DNA from 4 places in the Teredinibacter haidensis genome. Region 1 is predicted to be linked to each of the others. Evidence: predicted binding sites of a transcription regulator. Region 1 holds the regulator's gene; each other region holds the start of a gene.
The links. Region 1 encodes sigma-54, which starts transcription at its own class of promoters, with help from an activator protein. Its sites were predicted from a motif close to TGGCACANNNNTTGCNNT; they were not measured.

Region 1 (5,295 bases):
TTTTACCGCCAGCAAACTGGAACACTATCGAGTCGAAAGCGCCGACAATAAAACCTCAGCAGAAGAATACACCCTTATTTTTGAGCCTCGCTTTGAAATATATGAAGAAAAAGCGCCTTGGCAAGTAGAGGCGGAAAACGGAAAATTAGTGAGAAACACCGAGCAAATTACACTGTGGAATAATGTACGTATCTGGCAATCGGAAACGCTGAGCAACATCCAGCCGACAGAATTGAATACCAGCTCACTCACAATAAATCCCGCAGAAAAAGTCGCGTACACGCAAGAGCCTGTTAAAATACACTCGGCCTACGGCGAGATAGATGCCGTGGGTATGACCGCAGATTTTCGACAACGAAAAATCAAACTCCACAATAAAGTGAAGGCGATTCACAGAAACCCTACGCAAGCAAACCGAGATGATACTGAATCACTACCTGAATAATTTCGCTTGCCGAATGTTTAGCACTATTTTGCTGATATCCATGGGCGGCAATAGTCTCGCCCTCCCCAACGACCGCTTTCAAGATTTAAGTATTCAAGCCGACAGCGCCGAACTGGATGACCAAAACGGCACGACCACGTACGCCGGCAAGGTTATTGTGGAACAGGGCAGCATGAAAATTACGGCAGCGAAGGTCATTATCTACGGCCGTAACGACAACTATTCCATGGTTGTCGCCACAGGAAAACCCGCTCGCTTGAGCCAAATCCCAAAAAAGGGTCAGGAGGCAGTTACAGCGCAAGCTAATCGCCTTGAGTACCGCATTACCGATGAAACCCTGTTTCTGATTGATAACGCAGCATTTAAACAGGAAGGGACCAGTCTGAGCGGCAACCGCATTGAATACGATGTTAAAAGAGCCGTGGTAAAAGCGGGCGGAAAAAGCGATGCTTCCGGCGATGACCGCCGGGTAAAAATGGTCATCCCCCCTAAAGCCCTTTCCACTGAAGAACAGCCGCAAGAATAACGAGAACCCAACACCCCAATGCCTAAACTACACGCGCACCACCTAGCAAAGAGCTACAAAGGCCGCAAAGTTGTAATCGACGTTTCCATCTCCGTGGAGGATGGACAGATTGTCGGTCTACTCGGCCCCAACGGGGCCGGAAAGACCACCTGCTTTTATATGATTGCCGGTATCGTTAAGGCAGACCGCGGCGATATATCCATTGGCGATACCGATGTAACCCATATGTCTATGCATGAACGAGCCCGCCAGGGCTTGGGTTACCTGCCCCAGGAAGCATCCGTGTTTCGCAAGCTGACCGTCGCCGATAATATTATGGCGATTTTAGAAACCCGCAAAGACTTGCGCCGAAAACAGCGCCATGAAGCCATGGAACAGCTGCTCAATGAGTTCCACATTCAGCATATTCGCGACAGCTTGGGCATGGCCCTCTCCGGCGGCGAGCGCCGCCGCGTTGAAATTGCCCGCGCTCTCGCCACCGAGCCACAATTCATATTGCTCGACGAACCCTTCGCCGGAGTGGATCCCATCTCCGTCAGTGATATTAAGCAGATAGTCCAACACTTGAAGCAGCGCGGTATCGGCGTACTGATTACCGACCACAACGTACGTGAAACCCTCGATATTTGTGAAAAAGCCTATATAGTATCTGAAGGGCACATTATTGCGGAAGGAAGCGCAGAAGTCGTTCTCAGTAACCAAAAGGTACGTGAAGTCTACCTTGGGAAACACTTCACGCTATAAGTCGCGCCAATACTTGACATTACCCGCCAGCCAGCCATATCTACCGGCACAATCTTTGCTTTAAAAGGATTGATTGTCCCGACGGCGGAGACTAAACTACGTCTAATCCGCACCGACTCCGAGCAAGCCCAAATGCCAATTGGTGCCCGATCTAATTTTCACGGGAAGTTAGTAGTCGCCATATGAAGCAGTCCCTCCAACTAAAGCTCGGCCAACAACTCACCATGACACCGCAGCTGCAACAGGCCATCCGTCTCTTGCAGCTTTCCACGCTGGATCTTCAGGCAGAAATTCAGGAAGCTCTCGACTCAAACCCAATGCTCGAGACCTCCGAAGAGGGTGAAAATACCGGTACCAGCGGAGAGCAAAGCGAAACGCCAAATAGCCAGAGTCAGGAAGCCAGCCCGACGAATAGCGACGACAAGCCAGAAAAGCCCGATACCGACTGGAACGAAGATAACATTCCCACCGATCTCGCCGTCGACACCAGTTGGGACGACATCTACGAGACCGCACCCAGCGGCTCAGGCCTTGCCAAACCAGACTCGGATGACTACGATTTTGAATCTCGTCGCGGCACAGCCGAAACCCTGCAAGACCACCTGCACTGGCAACTAAACCTTACTCCCATGTCGGATCTGGACAGGGAAATAGCGGAAACGATAATCGACGCCGTAGAGCCGAACGGATTGCTGGGGCAAAAGCTGGATGACATGTTCTCCGGCCTACAAGCTCACCACGAAGAGCTTGAGATGGACGAAATGCTGGCAGTTCTACATAGGGTTCAACAGTTCGATCCTCCTGGCGTACTCAGCCAGGATATCCGCGAATGTCTGCTAACTCAGCTGCGACAGTTGCAAAGTGACACCCTTGATATTACCCACGCCAAAGCTCTGGTTAATGATTATTTGGACCTGCTCGGCGGCCGCGACTTCAAACAACTGATGCGAAAACTGCGCATAAAAGAGCCCGAACTACAGGCCGCCATTCGCGTCATTCAAAGCCTAAACCCACGCCCAGGGGAATCCATAGGCAGCGACGAAACCGAGTATGTCGTGCCAGACGTTTTCGTCAGCAAAGTGAATAACCGCTGGATGGTACAACTCAACCCCGATATCGCACCCAAGCTGCGCATTAATACCAGCTACGCCTCCCTCGTCAAACGTGCCGACTCCAGCTCAGACAACACCTTTCTACGCGACAATCTGCAGGAAGCCCGCTGGTTTCTGAAAAGTCTGCAAAGCCGCAACGAAACCTTACTCAAAGTATCCACCTGTATTGTGGAAAAACAGCAGGGCTTCCTCGACTACGGCCCGGAAGCAATGAAACCCATGGTGCTGCACAACGTCGCTGAAATAGTGGAGATGCACGAATCCACCATTTCTCGTGTAACCACCCAAAAGTATATGCACACACCCCAAGGTATTTTTGAGCTGAAATACTTTTTCTCCAGCCACGTCGCCACCGATTCAGGCGGCGAATGTTCCTCTACCGCCATTCGCGCCATCATCAAAAAACTTGTGGCGGCAGAAAACCCACGGAAACCGCTAAGTGACTCTAAAATTACTGGACTGTTAGCCGAGCAGGGTATTAAGGTAGCGCGCCGAACCATTGCAAAGTATCGCGAATCCTTGCACATACCACCCTCGAATGAACGCAAGCGACTGGTTTAAATTCAAGGCTTTTTTGATTTCTGTCCTGATAACGACTTGGAACCTCAATGAATGCTGGTAGAATGCGCGCCAGTTTGCAGCTCCGGGTCGCAAACATGGGCGTTATCGCTCCTGTTTCCGCCTTATACCTCCTAAAAGCGCTTACTACGCGCGGCTGGAAAGGACACGTAAAAACGTTATTACTATGCAGATATCAACCATTCTTACCGATGAACGCTGTAAAGCCAAAGCTACCGACGCCAGCAAAAAGCGTGTACTGGAAAGCCTAGCCAGCCTATTCGCCAGCGACCTACCCGATACAGACGAAACCACCATCTTTCAATGCCTGATCGCCCGCGAACGCTTAGGCTCGACCGGTATAGGCCAGGGCGTCGCCATCCCCCACTGCCGTTTATCCGCTTCGAATCAAACCCTCTGTGCTTGTATCACTCTCGATCATCCCGTCGATTTTGATGCCGTCGATGGAGCCCCGGTAGATGTTATTTTCGCCATCCTTGTCCCTGAAGATGCCGAAGACTCACACCTTCAAACTCTCGCCACCCTTGCCGAAGCCTTACAGAATCCGAACTTCACACGTAAACTAAAAGCCTGCAGCAGCAATGAAGAATTGTTTCGTGTCGCGGCTGGTGTAAACTGATAACCATCTAATATCAGTAAAATTACACACTGCGGGTAAGGGTTTACCCGTACAACGCTTACGATTTTATCCCCCTTTGGTATATACCCATGCGCCTGCTTATACTCAGCGGAAGATCTGGCTCAGGTAAGAGTTCTGCTCTACACCTCTTGGAAGACGAGGGTTTCACCTGTATTGATAACTTACCCGCCAACCTGCTGCCCGCTTTAATCGAGCAGATCGGCGACCGCATCAGCAGTGAAGAGCAGCGCTTTGCGATAGGGATTGATGCGCGCAATATCTACGGTGACCTCAGCAAACTCGCCGAGCTGATAGATAGCTCCGGTATTGAACGCAGTGAATACCAAATTGTTTTTCTCGACAGTTCCCGAGAAATACTGCTTAAGCGCTTTAGTGAAACCCGCCGCAGACACCCGCTCTCCGATGAGTTTATCGGTTTGAACGAAGCCATCTCACGGGAAAAAAGCATACTGCAGCCCATTGCCGCCGCCGCAGATGTCACCATCGATACCAGCCACCTGAGCCTGCATGAGCTGCGCAGTGCCATCAAACATATTGTCGTGGGTTCTGACACCAAAGGCATGGCACTAATGTTTAAATCCTTTGGCTACAAATACGGCGTACCTGTCGATGTAGACTTTGTCTTTGATGTACGCTGCCTGCCCAACCCTTACTGGAGTACCCAATTGCGAGACCACACCGGGCTGGAACCTCCGGTAATAAGCTTCCTCGACGCAGAAAACGAGGTGGAAGAAATGTATAACGATATTCTGCAGTTTGTACGCAAATGGATCCCACATTTTGAAAGTAACAACCGCAGCTATTTAACGGTCGCCATTGGCTGTACCGGCGGTTGGCACCGCTCTGTCTATATGTGCGAAAGACTCGCCAAAACACTTAAAGGCGACTATACCAATGTACAAACACGCCATCGCCAACTGGAAAATGTACCCGGTCATTAGGGTCGGCTCGTAGACCCTAACACGGAGCAGTGGAAACTCTATGCAGGAAAAGCAGATTCAAATTATCAATAAACTCGGACTGCACGCCCGGGCTGCAACAAAGCTGGCCAACCTATCCAATCGTTTCTCTTCCCGTATTGAAGTTGTCGCTAAGGGAAAAGCTACCGACGCCAAAAGTATTATGTCTCTGATGTTATTGGCCGCGTCCAAGGGCACAGATATTACGCTGCGCACCGATGGTGAAGACGAAGAAGCCGCAATGGGCGCCCTAATCGAGCTTATCAACAATCGTTTCGACGAAGCCGAAT
Region 2 (5,295 bases), 1.1 Mb from region 1:
TTGTATGTTGTTGACTGCGCCCGGTGGGAAGGCGTATTTGCCAGCGTCTGATGCGGGAAAATGGAAAAAGCTGTCCGTTTCCGGCTGGTGGATATAAACGCCCCGTTTGTCTGTTCCCACCCACATGCGTTCGTGGGAATCGAGAAACACTGACCAAATTTCGTTAGATTTTAAGGCGCCGTGTTTTTGGGGGGCTGCTCGGTGGCGTTTGATTTTTTGTGTTTCGATATCAAGCACGACTAAGCCTTCCATCGTTGCAACCCATAGATTTCCCTGGTTGTCCTCCGTTAAGCTTCTGATGGAATCGATTCCCAGGGAAAATTCGGCAGGCATAGGGTATTGCGTTATTTGATGAGTTTTGACATTGAACAGGAATATACCTGCATTGGAGGCTACCCATATCGAAGAATCGTTATGGGGAGTAATGGCGGTTACAAAATTCTCATTAGAGCTAGGGAAGAATTGGTGGACAACCTGCTTGGTTTTCAGGTCGAAGGCACGAAGGCCTACCCCTTCGCCACCCACCCATAAAATACCGTAATGATCTTCGTACAGAGCCCAAATGGCTTCGCCATTTTTCGATACGTTGAAGCGTGAAAAGGTTTCTGTTTCTGGGTGATAAAGGTCAAGTGTTCTACCGGCAACCCACAGCTCGCCTGTGCGTTGGCTTAATATTGCTGTGATGTAGACGGAGCCGATGGTATCGGGGTCGTTTGCGTTATTGACGAAGCTCTGCATTCGGTAGCCATCGTAACGTTTTAAACCGTTATCGGTGCCAATCCACAAATAGCCATCGTGGTCGTGCATGGAAACAAAGGCTAGATCGCTGCTGCTGTCCTCTTCAAGGTAGAGAGGGTGAAATTTGATATTGCTATAGATCTGTTTGGGGGAGCCGTGTGCCTGCAGAGAAAAGCCGAAAATAGCGAGAGTCAGAGCTAAGATTAGTGCTGGCATTGTCTACCGGGACGGTCTGGGAGAGTGTTTTTTAAGGATAGCGCAAAAAAGCTACAGGCATCGTTCTTCGTGGCTGCTGAATAACCTTAATTCTGGCGTGAGAGCCCGGGTTGGGGGGGACAATTAGAGTGAAAAAAAGCCCAGTCAGTTTCCTGCCCGGGCTTTTTGTTTTCTGGCTAAGCTATAAACTTATACAGAATAGTACATGTCAAACTCAACTGGGTGAGTTGTCATGTTGAGCTTTTCAACTTCTGCGCGCTTGAGCGAGATGTACGCATCGATGGTTTCTTCGGTGAATACGCCACCTTCGGTCAAGAATCCACGATCAGCGTCCAGGGCATCCAGAGCTTGTTCAAAAGAGCTACATACTGTTGGGTATTGACCAACTTCTTCCGCAGGGAGGTCATACAGATCCTTGTCACCTGGATCGCCAGGGTGGATCTTGTTCTTGATTCCGTCCAGGCCAGCCATCAGCATTGCAGAGAATGCAAGGTAGGGGTTGGCGGTGCAGTCTGGGAAGCGGATTTCTACGCGACGTCCCTTAACGTTAGGTACGTAAGGAATGCGGATAGACGCAGAACGGTTACGTGCAGAGTAGGTCAGAATAACGGGTGCTTCGAAACCTGGAACCAAACGCTTGTAAGAGTTGGTAGAGGCGTTACAGAAAGCGTTCAGTGCACGCGCATGCTTAATGATGCCACCGATGTAAAACAGGGACATTTCGCTCATGCCAGCATAAACGTCACCAGCGAACTGGTTAATACCATCTTTAACGAAAGATTGGTGAACGTGCATACCAGAACCGTTATCGCCAACCAAAGGCTTAGGCATAAAGGTGGCTGTTTTACCGTAGGCGTGAGCAACGTTATGTACGCAGTACTTAAGAATCTGAACTTCATCAGCTTTCTTAACCAGAGTGTTGGCGCCAACGCCGATTTCACACTGGCCAGCAGTACCTACTTCGTGGTGGTGTACTTCTACAGCTAAACCCATTTGCTCCATGGCATTACACATAGCAGCGCGCAGGTCGTGAAGTGAATCTACAGGTGGTACTGGGAAGTAACCGCCTTTAATGCCAGGACGGTGGCCCATGTTGCCTTCGTCGAAGCTGTGCTCTGAGGCCCAAGCGGCTTCTTCGGAAGATACCTTGTAGAAGCAACCGCTCATGTCGGAGCCCCACTTGATATCGTCAAATACGAAGAATTCTGGCTCTGGACCAAAGTAGGCTGCATCGCCTAAACCGGTAGAGGCCAAGTACTCTTCTGCACGTTTGGCGATGGAGCGAGGGTCGCGCTCGTAGCCCAGACCGGTAGTCGGTTCTACGATGTTACAACGAATAATTACAGTGGGTTCGTCGGTGAATGGGTCTAGAACCGCAGAGCTGTCGTCTGGCATTAAAATCATGTCTGATTCGTTAATACCTTTCCAGCCGGAAATAGATGAACCGTCGAACATCTTTCCTTCTTCGAAGAAGTCTTCACCAACTTCTGATACAGGGAGAGAAACGTGCTGTTCTTTACCTTTGGTATCGGTAAATCGCAAGTCTACCCAGCGAACTTCATTTTCTTTGATCAAATTCAGAGTCTGCTCTGACATGAGATTCCTCCAGAGTCATGGCCCAAGCCAATATTGTTATTGAGAAAGGTGAGTATTAAAATATTTTTGTACTCTTAACGCTCCGTTTAAAGTGCAATTGCTACTCACATCCTAGCGAAACGTAAGATTGAGTGGAACGTCAATCGCAATTAATGTGCCATAATGCCCGAAGCCGTGAAACACTTGAAAAACAAGGGCTTCGCGTGAACGTGAACGAAATTGTTGCAAAATGGCGCACATAACTGGTGCATTGTTTTGGTACTGCACCAAAAAAGCGCTCCAAATACAGAGCTTGCGGTGAAGTAGCGGGCCATTATACTCGCACCCTAAACTTTTTACAGATACTCGATCAAACCTTCCATGATATTTACCGTACGCTTTTTTCCTGAGATCACCATTAAGAGTCACCCCGTTCGAAAGCGCTGGACACGGCAGCTAACGGAGAATATACGGCTTCTCGCAAAACGCCTTCACCCCGATGCCAAAGTGCAGCAGGATTGGGATCGAATTGAAGTTCGAGTGCCGGAGGATACGCCGGAAGTGGAAGGGCAGTTTGTCGATATGTTGGCGCGCATCCCGGGTATTGCTAATTATTCTCTCGTTCGGGCGCACCCATTTGAGACATTGCATGATGTCTATGAGTTGGCCCTGCAAGCCTGGACAGAGCGCCTGAGAGGTAAAACATTTTGTGTGCGGGTGAAGCGCACGGGCCAGCACGATTTTACCTCCATTGAAATGGAGCGTTATGTTGGTGGCGGGCTGAACCAGAATACCCAGGCCGCAGGCGTTAAACTTAAGGATCCGGACGTCACTGTTAGCCTCGAAATAAAAGATAGCCTCTGTTATCTCGTGGAGCACAAGTATGCGGGCCTCGGCGGTTTTCCATTGGGAACTCAGGACCAAGTCTTGTCGTTAATCTCGGGCGGGTTCGATTCCACAGTCGCGAGCTATCTGATGATGCGCCGTGGGCTGCGCACGCACTACTGTTTTTTTAATTTGGGTGGTAAGCAGCATGAGCTAGGTGTAAAGGAGATCGCGTTTTATTTGTGGAATCGCTATTCCTCCAGCCATCGGGTGCGTTTTTTCTCGATCCCTTTCGAAGATGTAGTGGCCGAAATCCTGCAAAAAATTGGTCCTGCGAATATGGGTGTTGTGCTGAAGCGCATGATGCTGCGGGCAGCCGATCAAATTGCCGAGCGCGGTGGCGTGCAGGCGGTTGTAACCGGTGAGGCCATTGCTCAGGTATCCAGTCAGACAGTTCCGAATCTTGCGGTTATCGATGATGTTGCAGACCGACTGGTGTTGCGCCCACTGATAGTCATGGATAAGCCGGATATTATTCGCCTTTGTCGCGAAATTGGTGCGGAGAATTTTTCGGCGAATATTCCTGAATATTGCGGCGTCATTTCTGTAAAGCCCTCGGCAAAAGTGAAGCCGGAAAGGGTCGTGGCGGAGGAAGCAGGGTTCGATATGGGGATTCTGGAGAGGGCGATTGCCAATACGCGGATGCAGCCGATTGATGCGGTCATGGAGGATTTACAGCAAACAGAGTATCAAATGGAAGAAGTGGTCGAGCTGTTGGATGCCGATGTGGTAATCGATATTCGTCACCCCAGTGAAGTGGAAATGAAACCCTTAAAGTTGGCCGCTGAGCAGGTGATGACCATTCCGTTTTACAGCCTTAGTGGCGAGTTCAGCAAGCTCGATGCTTCCTGTCGCTATCTGCTGTACTGTGAGAAGGGGGTGATGAGTAATCTTCATGCTGCCCATCTGTTTGATGATGGTGTGCAGAATTTGGGGGTGTATAGGCCCGTCAACAAGCCCTTCTAGGGCGCTATATGTGAGTAACTAAAATGGCTGGTGGCGCATCGCGTAAACAGAATGTACTGGTGTTTGTTGCTGCGTTGGCAATTATTATATTGTCTGTTGTGGCTACGTTGTTTGTATCTGAGCGGATGGCTAATGGTGGCTTCGGTTCCTCCGGTAAAGATGGTTATCAGAATATTACGTTTACTGATGCCGTTGTCACCTGTCGGGATTACACGGACAGCAGTTTCGGGGGGCGACAGAGAACACTGGAGGTCGATGATCATTCGTCGCGTTTTGATCAGCGCGAATTTCTGTACAAAATTTTTCTAAAAGTCGAAACGCCAACTCAAAAGGGAACCGGTTTAGCGTTGCACTATGTGAATTGCTTCGTTAGTTCTTCAAGTGGTCGGATTAGTAAGTTTGAAGCCTACGAAGATAAGGAAGAGTCTGTTAGTCCGGTAACCGAGAATGATACTAATATGTTTGGTTGGCCGCGTTAAGGTCTGAAATAAAGGGTTGCCGCGTAGACAACCCTTCTGTGTCTGCCGTGCTAGAAACGATAATCAAAGCCGATACTGAGTATACTAAAGTCATTGTCGGACGAATTTATAAGCTGACGGTATTCGAAATTTAAGTTGGTGTCTTCATTCATCACAAAGCCCACTCCAGCGCCAAAAGATGCGCCCGACTCCGATGCGCTGGCACTTGCATCCCCCAGTGAGTTGGTTGTCTGAACATTGGAATAACCCAGTAAGCCGTAAAGCTTGGCTATGGCATTGGCAGATTCTGCTCGGTAGTAAATGCTCTCGTAGTGATCGATATCCACGTTGATGTCGTAGGCTGTGTCACCTTGCCCCACGGTGTAAGCTTCGCTGGAGGCTCCCGTGCCAACGCGGATCTCACCGCCCAGCCAGCTGTTGTATTTATAGCCCCCGG
Region 3 (5,295 bases), 720 kb from region 1:
CCTCTTTCAAATCGATATTTTCGGCTTGCTTTAACGCCACAGCCGACGGTGTAGGCGACGGAGGCTCCTCTGGAGCCTGTACTTCTGCCTCGTCATAAACATAGCTCTCAGCCTCTGCACCAGCGGGGTTATCGCTCTCCTCGCTGGCGAACAAGGCAAGCGGTAATAGTATTAATAAAGCCGCAAAAACAAAGTGCGTGGGGGCACTCACTCTTAGCATCCAATGTCTCCACAAAATTTTATGCCGGTTAATGATATACCTAATATACATTCGGTGACTTATCTGTCATTCAGTTCTGTCAAATATCTGGTAGAATCTGCGGCTTTGCAAAATCAAGGGCCACAGGTCAATGCTCGACAAAAATATCCTTTCCCAGCTTACACAGTTAAAATCAGACATACAGGCTTCAAAGGAATACGCTCAAGGCACGGTTGCTGGCACCAATGGCCGCTTCGGGTTTGTTCGCTTGGAAGATGGAAGGGACGCCTTCCTCTCCCCTGAAAAAATGCTGCATGTCATCCCCGGTGACAAGGTTAAAATCAGCCTTACAACCAATAATAAAGGTCAACTGGAAGGCACCCTGGAAGAGCTTGTGGAGCAATCCCTCACCCGCTTCTTAGGCCAGTACCGATCCTCTAAAAAAGGCCACTTCGTCGTTCCTCTGGGAGAAGCCCCTGGGATGAAGTCGTCGCCTATGAACCGCTGGATATTTTTACCACCCAAAGCCCGTGGCCGCTGTAAAGATGGTGATATGGTTGTCGCCCGTCTGCAGCAACATCCATACAAAGATGGCAAGGCGTCTGCGAAGATTCTCGAACGCATTGGTCAGGAAGATGACGCCTATATCGAGCGCCGCTATATCGCCGCCAAATACGACCTGATTCCTCGCTACAGCGAAAGTGCACAGAAACAAAGCAAAACTATCGAAAAAAGCTTTCAGGAGATACAGTTTGGTGATGACCGACTGGATCTAACGACAGAACCTTTCGTCACCATCGATTCGGCGTCAACCCGCGATATGGACGATGCTCTGGCCTTGCAGAAGATAGATGTAGACGGCAAATATGAATATCAACTGCAGGTAGCCATTGCCGACCCCGCCAGTTTTATTGGACAGAACTCCGCATTGGCGCAAAGCACACTAAAAAATGCGCAAAGCATCTACCTCTTAGGCGGTGCAGTCCCTATGCTGCCAGAAGCCCTGGCAAACGAATGTTTTTCTTTACATGAGGCTGCAAACAGGCCCTCCCTAGTGTGCAAGCAAACCTATAGCGCAAAGGGTGAGCTGACGGGCTACAGCTTTCACAAAGCGCTAATTTGTTCACAACATAAACTCAGCTACAAAGGTGTTGCCGCCTTACTGGCTGGAGAAGAAGAATGCGAGCTGAGCAACCTGCCTGAGAACATTCAACAAATGCTCAAAGACCTGTCCGAACTCGCCGAGCTGAGAACCGCCTACCGCAAGGCCGAGTACCTAGTGGGTGATGAACAACTGGAATACGATATTCATCTCTCCGACAAGGGTAAAATCGAGAAAACGACCCCGCGTAGTCGCACCAGGGCCCATCAGATCGTTGAGGAATCCATGCTCGCCACAAATTTTTGCGCGGGCGAATTCCTCAAACAAAAAGGTATGGGCCTGTTTACCATTCACGCCGGCTTCAGAGTTGATCGACTGGGCGAAGTTAAAGCACTGCTCAAGGAAGAAGGTTTCGAGCACGAAGACCTTCAAACTGAAAGCGGCTATCTCACGCTAATTAAAGACATCGCAGCGTCGAATAAAGCTCACCTTTTGTCCCCGCTTCGTCGCATGATGCCGAGCAGCGAATTGAGCATAGATCCAGCGGCTCACTTGGGTATTGGCATGCCGCACTACGCCACTATCACATCCCCCATTCGCCGCTATGCCGATCTATATAACCATTGGGCAATACACAACCAGCTCAATAAAAGCAGTTTCTCCGCTATCAAAGATGAAAATAAAACGTCCATACAAAACGCTCTGACCTATGGCCGGCAAGCCGACAGAGAGCTTTTCCAATGGCTGACCTGCCAATATGCCGAAAAGCTGATCGGCACTACAGGTAAAGCAAAAATACGCATTGTTACCCAGCAAGGCTTTGGTGCTCGCCTGTTAGACAGTGGAATTGACGGATTTATTTTGTTCACGAAAAAACAAGAAAAATCCTTCGACGCTAAACGCATGACCTTGACCGTAAACGAACATACTTACGCTCTGGAACAGGAAGTTGAAATTAAAGTGGAAAGTGTGGATATGGACAAACGCCGCATTGCATATAGTGTTATATAAAACTAACACGGACTAGCTGTTAGAAGGGGGCTCTAGAGCCCCCTTTTTTTGAGAATAAAAAACCCAGACAAAAGCTCTTCAATTGCACCACCATCGCACCAAGTTAAAGCGAATAAATTTTACTTTAACTCTTCATCGTGGTCTAAGGTGCAACACCTCCCACCAAAAAACTCCCCATTTTCGTGCACTACCTAGCATTCAGGCCGCCCTTAATTTGTATTAAATGCCCATATAACCAATTGTTTTTTAACTGAATTTCGTCTGACAAACCAAGTTGGCAAGGGAATTGCCATTTCATAGGCACGCATTTGCGAATGGCACAGTAATTTTTAATCGGCCGTTTTTAAGCACACTTTTAGTACACGGTGTGTGTATAGAACTTGATTCAGCCACACAGCCACCTGACTTTTGGGATTAAAAAAATGGGACACTACTCTTCAATCTATCGAAAAATTAAAAAACTTTCATCGGTGATGCTTTCGGCATTATTGATTGCAACAACAGCCAGCAACGTTATTGCAGAAGAACTTAAACTAGAAAAAGACGAATTAACATTTGGCTTTATTAAATTAACCGATATGGCCCCACTCGCTATTGCGTACGAACAGGGATTTTTTGAAGACGAAGGACTATTTGTCACCTTGGAGGCACAAGCAAACTGGAAAGTACTCCTCGACGGTGTCATCGATGGCAACCTCGATGGAGCCCATATGCTAGCAGGGCAACCATTGGGAGCTACTATTGGCTACGGCACCAAAGCTCATATAGTGACCGCGTTCAGTATGGATCTGAACGGTAATGGCATTACAGTTTCCAACGAAATTTGGAAGCAAATGAAACCCAATATCCCCGTTAAAAATGGGAAGCCCGTTCACCCTATTAGCGCCGAAGCACTTAAACCGGTTGTCGAAAAGTACAAGTCCCAAGGCAAGCCTTTTAACATGGGAATGGTTTTCCCTGTTTCCACGCATAACTACGAACTGCGCTACTGGTTAGCCGCCGGTGGAATTGAACCCGGCTACTACGGCCCCGGCTCTTCCGGTACGGTTGGCCAGATATCAGCAGACACCCTTCTTTCTGTAACACCGCCACCGCAAATGCCCGCCACTATGGAAGCCGGAACCATTTACGGGTACTGCGTGGGCGAACCCTGGAACCAACAAGCCGTATTTAAAGGTATTGGTGTGCCAGTCATTACCGATTACGAGATATGGAAAAATAATCCAGAAAAGGTATTTGGTGTATCCAGCGACTGGGCAGAAAAATACCCCAACACTCACCTGGCAGTTGTAAAAGCGCTCATTCGTGCAGCCCAATGGCTCGATGAAAAAAATAATGTGAACCGTAAAGCCGCCGTAAAAATTCTGTCGCAGCCAAACTACGTCGGCGCCGATGCAGAGGTCATCGCCAACTCTATGACAGGCACATTTGAATATGAAAAAGGTGATGTGCGAGAAGTACCCGACTTCAACGTTTTTTTCCGTTACTACGCCACCTACCCCTTCTATTCAGACGCAATATGGTACCTCACTCAAATGCGCCGCTGGGGTCAGATCAGCGAAGACAAGCCCGACAACTGGTATCACGATATAGCCAAGAAAGTATACAAACCTGACGTTTATATGAAAGCCGCAAAAATGCTAGTTACAGAAGGCAAAGTAAAAAAAGAAGACTTCCCCTTTGGCACGGACGGCTATCGTGAACCACAAAAAGAGTTTATCGACAATATGTCTTTCGATGGCAAGAAGCCAAACGAATATCTTGCACAATTCCCCATTGGTTTGAAATCCGGTGAAACCGTTTCGGCTACTGGAGTTGTTAAGAAATAACATTCATCCGTTTGCGCGGTGGTTCTCCACCGCCTTTTTTTGGCTATTGATTTATATTGAACGGGTTGGAATTATGATTAATAAATTCATACATATTTTGGAAATTTCAGGGCTTACCTGGTTTGTACCACTTGCGCGCCTTGCCGCAGGCGAATCTCCTAAAGAACAGTTAAGACAACTCTGGCTGGTAATGGGCATACCCATTGTTGCATTTTCTGTTTTCCTTCTCTTATGGGCACAGCTGTCGAGTCAGGTTGTCACCAGCCTGGGTACAATCCCAGGTCCTACAGCCGTTTATACGCAAGCAGCGAATCTGTGGCAAGATCACAAATATCAACGAGAAAAATCCTCCAGTTTCTATGAACGCCAGAAGGCTCGCAATGCGAAATATGAAGATCAGGGAAAAACTGAAAAAATAAAATGGAGAGATTACACCGGTTCGCCAACTTATTTTGATCAAATATGGACAAGCATCAAAACCGTATTTATGGGCTTTTTAATCGCCACCTTTGTAGCTGTACCTTTGGGGATATTGTGTGGATTGAGCACAACATTCAACTCAGCTATGAATCCGATAATTCAATTATTTAAACCTGTGTCTCCGCTAGCATGGCTGCCGATTGTCACCATGATAGTGAGCGCAACCTATGTTACCGCCGACAACTCCTGGTTCAGTAAATCGTTTTTAAACTCGGCAATTACCGTAACCCTATGCTCACTTTGGCCAACACTTATCAATACCGCTCTGGGCGTATCCTCAATCGATAAGGATTTAATGAATGTTGGAAAAGTGTTGCAACTAGGCTGGTTTACCAAAGTAACAAAATTGGTCTTACCTTCTTCATTGCCCCTTATATTTACCGGCCTACGTTTATCTTTAGGTGTTGGTTGGATGGTACTAATCGCTGCAGAAATGCTAGCCCAGAACCCAGGCTTGGGTAAATTTGTTTGGGACGAATTCCAAAACGGAAGCTCCAATTCTCTGGGCCGTATTATGGTTGCTGTACTAACCATCGGTATTATTGGCTTTCTGTTGGATAGAATCATGTTCACCCTGCAAAATCTGTTTACCTTTGGCGACAAGCGCTAGGAGCATTAAAATGGTTATTTTTCAGTTAAAAAACGTCAGTAAGAATTACGGCTCTGGAAATAAT
Region 4 (5,295 bases), 900 kb from region 1:
TGCACCCCTACCGGAATAAGTAATACGCGCATTGGCAAGTTTTGTTGACAGTACGGAGTTATCCGGGCTGACGTCATCAGGGCGAACCAAACCACTCAAACGAATATATTCATCACCACGATTTAAGGTCAACCATTTTTCGCCACGAACTAGTAATGTTCCATTGGGATAAACATCCACTACCGTAACGGAAATATTGCCGTTTAGCTGGTTGCTTTGGTCGGCATCCGCTTCGCCGGTAAATTCTCTTTCGGCGACCAGATCAGTACTCAACGAAAGATTTCCAGCGCCGGGAACCGCACCCAAAAGAAGGCTATTGCCTCCGGAGCCCCCCACGCTGATATCATTATCTTTAACCAAACCAATATTTGTGCTTTTACTTGAAGTGGTACGTTCCTGCAAAACCACATTGATAATATCGCCAACCCGGCTGGCTTTTTGATCTCCAAATAACGCAATGGAGGAGTTTTCCGAATAGAGTGAACCATTACCGGGAGTATCAGGGAGCGCAGACGGTTGCATTACCGGAGCATAATAGGGGTCATCGGGCATTGGCGGTTGGCTCACGCAGCCCACCAGGCACAAAACCATTAGACATCCTATTAGCGTTTTACTTTTCCCGGTTTTCATTTCACCACCTGTTTTTACTGGTATACGAAGTACTTCATCCAATCTGAGGTATTCGATTACAGATTCTGAGTGACGAACTGCAGCATTTGGTCTGCAGTGGAAACCACTTTTGAATTCATTTCGTAGGCGCGCTGCGTGGTGATCATATTGACCATTTCTTCCACAATATCGACATTGGAATTTTCCAGCATGCCCTGCTTAATTTGACCTAAACCATTCTCGCCGGGCGTGCCTGTTAAAGGGTCACCACTAGACGCAGTTTCTAAGAACAAATTTCCACCAATCGCTTGTAGTCCACCGGGATTGATAAAATCTACCGTTTGGATATTTCCCAGTATCTGCGGCGCTGGCGTTCCCGGGACAAAGGCGCTCACCGTACCGTCGGTTCCAATTGTTAGGCGATCGGCATTGGGTGGAAGCGTAATCGCTGGCTGCAGCAATAAACCACTCGCATCCACAATTTCGCCCTGCGAAGATAAATGCAATTGCCCTGCACGCGTATAAGCGATGTTTCCATCCGGCTGAAGAATTTGCAGAAAACCACGGCCATCAATGGCAATATCCAAAGGCTGTTCCGTTACCTGCAAACTGCCGTGGGTAAATTGCTTTTGCGTACCGACAACACGAACGCCCGTGCCCAACTGCAGACCGGAAGGCAACTGCGTTTCTTCCGTATTTTGCGCACCCGGCTGACGTTGAATTTGATAAAGCAAATCTTCAAAAACCGCGCGATCACGTTTAAAGCCCACCGTTGATGTATTAGCGAGGTTGTTCGCCACCGTGGTGAGTTGAGTGTCCTGGGCAGCCAGGCCGGTTTTACTAACGTAGAGTGCTGCGTGCATATCACACCTCAGAGTTTATTTATCAGCTTACGCGTAACAGACTCGCGGAAGTTTCAGAATTTTCTTTGACTGTTTGCATTATTTTTACCTGCATTTCATATTGCCGAGCGAGGCTTAAAACACTGGTAAGTTCGTTGACCGCATTCACATTGCTGGCTTCAACAAAGCCGGAAATCACGCGGACATTTGCATCTGCGGGAATTTCTTCTTCAAGGTTCAACGCAACAATCAATCCACTTTCACCACGCTTAATAGAATCTAATGGTGGATTAACCAATCGAATACGGTCTGCCTGAACAGGGGCATCAACGCCCTGCCCCAGGGGCATAACTGTTATTGCACCATCAACCGCAATTTCAATTTTCTCTGCTGCTGGGAGCGCAATAGGCCCTCCGTTGCCGAGTACCGGCAAGCCACTGCCGGTTCGCAGCATGCCAACACTATCGATAAACAGTGAACCGGCGCGGGTATACGCTTCAGTTCCATCCGGAGCCTGTACAGCAATAAAACCTTCACCTTTAATGGCAATATCCAGCTCTCGCCCTGTTTCCACTAGAGCTCCCTGAGTAAAATCAGTAGCCGGACTTTCAGCCAGTGCATAGGCGCGCGTTGGGTGGCCGTCGCCGTACAGCACCGGCATACTCCGGGCCTGGGCGAAATCGGCTTTAAAGCCTGTGGTATTGATATTGGCCAGGTTGTTGGCGTGCGCAGTTTGCGCTTGCATATTGTGTTTGGCACCGGTCATGGCGACATAAAGTGCTTTATCCATAGGATTTCACTTTGCTTCAACTAAAGGGTTTAACGTAAAAGCAACGGTATTCACTGCTGGAATTACGTCACTTTTTCCGAGTTACGCTGATTGGAGCAATAAGAGTGCCAGAAGTTTGCAATGGTCAATGTATATAGACTTGTTATTCACGCTTCTGTCGCCCAGGCCAACATAGGAATTGTCAGCTATATTTAATCTTTGATTTGGCTATAACAGGTATCTGAACTATGAGAGCGCTTTTTTTGTGTGCTATTTCCTTCGTAAAACCTTTAAGTGCTTTTCTGGCGCTTATGGCCTTTGCCGCTCAGCTAAGTGCGGCACCCATGAGGGTCGTTGACGGAAGCGATGGCATTGCTGCCTACGCCAAGGGCGTATTAAAAATCGTACTAAGTAAGCTGCCCGAAAAGTATGAATGGGATGACTCAACCCCAAGCGCTACGGAAGCCCGAGTCACACAAATGCTGAACGATGGCGAGCTGGATATCGTTTGGTACGCAACAACTAACGATTTCGAAGAAAAAATGCTACCCATTCGTATCCCACTCTATAAAGGCCTGCTGGGTTACCGCATTTTTATGATCAGAAAAGGCAACCAACACCTTTTCGACGGAATTGAAACACTAGGCGACTTAAATCGTGTGTCTATTGGGCAAGGCAGGCTCTGGGCTGACACCAACATTATGGAAGCCAATGGAATTGACGTCGTCAAGGCTACGCAGTATGAAGGTTTGTTTTATATGCTGGACGGCGGTCGATTTGAAGCCTTCCCTAGAGGTGTTCACGAGCCTTGGTACGAGATTGCGCGCTATCCAGATTTAGATCTGGCCGTTGAAAAAACACTGATGATGTCCTATACCAACCCCTTCTACTTTTTTGTCGCTAAAGGAAATACCCAGCTAGCGAAAAAAATTGAAAAGGGCTTTCGGGAAGCTATTGAAGACGGCAGTTTTGATGACTACTTTTTTAACGATCCGGTGGTAAAAGATGTCATAGAGAAAGCCAATCTACAAGATCGAACTGTTATCAAGCTGGAGAACCCTCTTCTCCCAAAAAACACACCGGTTGACGATGCCCCCCTTTGGCTCGATCCTCGCGCACTCTAACCATCCATCTACAACTCCAGGGATAGTGTATTAGCCCAGGAGCAATATCCCTACGCTACTCTACTACTAGCGTAGGTTAATAATGGTTTGCGTTACCTGATCGGCCGTTTCAATGGTTTTGGCGCTCGCCTGGAAGTTGCGCTGCGCAATAATCAGGTTGACCAGTTGCTCAGACAAATCCACATTGGATTCTTCCAAAGCTCCCGATTGCAACGCTCCCAGCGCACCACTTCGAGGAACTCCAACATTGGGCGGGCCCGACTCAAAATTTTCGGCCCACATGGTATTACCTACAGGCTGCAGGCCTTGCTGGTTGGTAAAGTCTGCAAGAGCAACCTGCGCCAGCGCTTGTGATTCACCGTTTGTATAACGAGCAAATATGACCCCACTCTCATCGATACTCAGACCGGAAAGCCGACCCGTTGCATAGCCGTCCTGATCCACATCATTAACGGAGAAATCTGAACCAAACTGGGTTGTGCCCAGCAGATCAATAACAAAATTGGAAGACGACGGAGGTTCGGGGATAACGGTGGTGCCACCCGCCAGTACGTTTTGAGGCCCCAGAGCACCGTTGGGCTGACCACTGGAGTCCAACGGTATCCAGTTGGAAACAAGAATCTCCTCAGTCTGAATCTGATTTAACGAACCATCTTCATTAAAGTAAACATTAAATGATGCGCGAGTAGACTCCGTATTTAGGGGCGGCGCTAAAGACGTGTCTGGATCGCCCACATCCTCACCATCAATCTGTACATAAACCTCCCAATGGTTGGCGGCTGTAGTCGCATCGGCAGGATCGTAATTCTGTTTTACGAAATACTGGGTCATCACATGCGAGTTGCCCAAGCTATCGTAAATGCTCATCGACGTCGCACTGTTGTAGGTGGCCTGATCGGTGGGATCAAACGCATTAATCACAATATCGGTAAACTCTGGATCCAGCTCATCGCCACTAAAAGGCTGAAACAGCCCCACGGATGGAGGGCTTGCATCATCCATCTCATAACCCTGTTCCAACACGATATTAATGGATCCACCCACGGTTATAGAGTTAAGGGTCGCGTCATAATTTCCCGCGCCAACTGGAGGAATTTGCAACGTTTGCGCCGGCGCATCCTGATCCCCTTGCACGGTCAGTGAGTCTGAGGCATCAGTACTATTAATACTCACCCTCAAGTCATCCCCTACCGCCGAGCTCAACACCAAAGTCGTCCCAGTAGCGCCTAATGTGGCAGTAATACCCGGTAAAATGGTACCGCTCAGAGAATTAATTTCTGTTTCCAAGCCCGGCAGATCATCCGCTACCAGGTTCACGCCATTCAGTTTAATCGTTAGATTACCGGCACCGCTGCTGTGATTGGATAAGGTAAGTTCCGATTGAGAGGTCGCCGAAACCCCCTGTAAAGCATTTAATTCCGAGGCAGTTTGCGCCGCTGTTGCGCCCTGTAAGCTTGTGTATGTCACTACCTGCCCATCGGGGTCGATAAAGTCTATGGACTGTTGCGGGTAACCGTTTGAAACGGCAGCAATACCGCCCACGGAGATAGGTGCAGGATTCAAGCCCAATTGGTTTACATTGCCCGTTTGGTTGGATATTTGAATCTGAGAGTTTTCGCCTTCATTCAACACAGTAAATTCAATACCGTAAACACCGCCACCAAAATCAACCGCATCCGCTACCAAATCAATTGGGGTTTCCGGTACTGCCGGTGAAAAAATCTGGGCATTGATAACGCCGGCCAACGTACGTAAATCGTTAAAGTTATTGATGCTGGCGGGGACGCCCGATGCGGTATCAAGACTGATACTCACAGTACCATTGTTTCCAGATACGGCACCTGAGAGCTGAATTTCAAAATCCATTGGCGCAGTAGAAAAGTCGTTGCCCAAGGGTAAGCCAAAGGTATTTCCCGTCAAGGTTGTGGTAGTGGCATCCTGCAACCCCGCC

Region 2: the regulator sigma-54 is predicted to act here: its motif matches at 2,693-2,710, upstream of glnA (glutamate--ammonia ligase).
Region 3: the regulator sigma-54 is predicted to act here: its motif matches at 2,588-2,605, upstream of H5715_RS10140 (CmpA/NrtA family ABC transporter substrate-binding protein).
Region 4: the regulator sigma-54 is predicted to act here: its motif matches at 2,334-2,351, upstream of H5715_RS09270 (flagellar basal body rod protein FlgF).

The regions. Positions count from the first base shown of each region.
Region 1 covers NZ_CP060084.1:3,294,688-3,299,982, forward strand. The annotation lists gene lptC (LPS export ABC transporter periplasmic protein LptC) at 1-445, shown strand, start outside; gene lptA (lipopolysaccharide transport periplasmic protein LptA) at 459-971, shown strand; gene lptB (LPS export ABC transporter ATP-binding protein) at 990-1,715, shown strand; gene H5715_RS13155 (RNA polymerase factor sigma-54) at 1,898-3,388, shown strand; gene ptsN (PTS IIA-like nitrogen regulatory protein PtsN) at 3,573-4,025, shown strand; gene rapZ (RNase adapter RapZ) at 4,115-4,987, shown strand; gene H5715_RS13170 (HPr family phosphocarrier protein) at 5,028-5,295, shown strand, end outside.
Region 2 covers NZ_CP060084.1:4,385,616-4,390,910, forward strand. The annotation lists gene H5715_RS17925 (ligand-binding sensor domain-containing protein) at 1-954, opposite strand, end outside; gene glnA (glutamate--ammonia ligase) at 1,144-2,550, opposite strand; gene thiI (tRNA uracil 4-sulfurtransferase ThiI) at 2,911-4,380, shown strand; gene H5715_RS17940 (hypothetical protein) at 4,404-4,859, shown strand; gene H5715_RS17945 (porin family protein) at 4,910-5,295, opposite strand, start outside.
Region 3 covers NZ_CP060084.1:2,573,262-2,578,556, forward strand. The annotation lists gene H5715_RS10130 (succinylglutamate desuccinylase/aspartoacylase family protein) at 1-220, opposite strand, end outside; gene H5715_RS10135 (VacB/RNase II family 3'-5' exoribonuclease) at 351-2,312, shown strand; gene H5715_RS10140 (CmpA/NrtA family ABC transporter substrate-binding protein) at 2,786-4,141, shown strand; gene H5715_RS10145 (ABC transporter permease) at 4,218-5,231, shown strand; gene H5715_RS10150 (ABC transporter ATP-binding protein) at 5,242-5,295, shown strand, end outside.
Region 4 covers NZ_CP060084.1:2,391,983-2,397,277, forward strand. The annotation lists gene flgH (flagellar basal body L-ring protein FlgH) at 1-630, opposite strand, end outside; gene flgG (flagellar basal-body rod protein FlgG) at 687-1,472, opposite strand; gene H5715_RS09270 (flagellar basal body rod protein FlgF) at 1,495-2,241, opposite strand; gene H5715_RS09275 (substrate-binding periplasmic protein) at 2,469-3,344, shown strand; gene H5715_RS09280 (flagellar hook-basal body complex protein) at 3,411-5,295, opposite strand, start outside.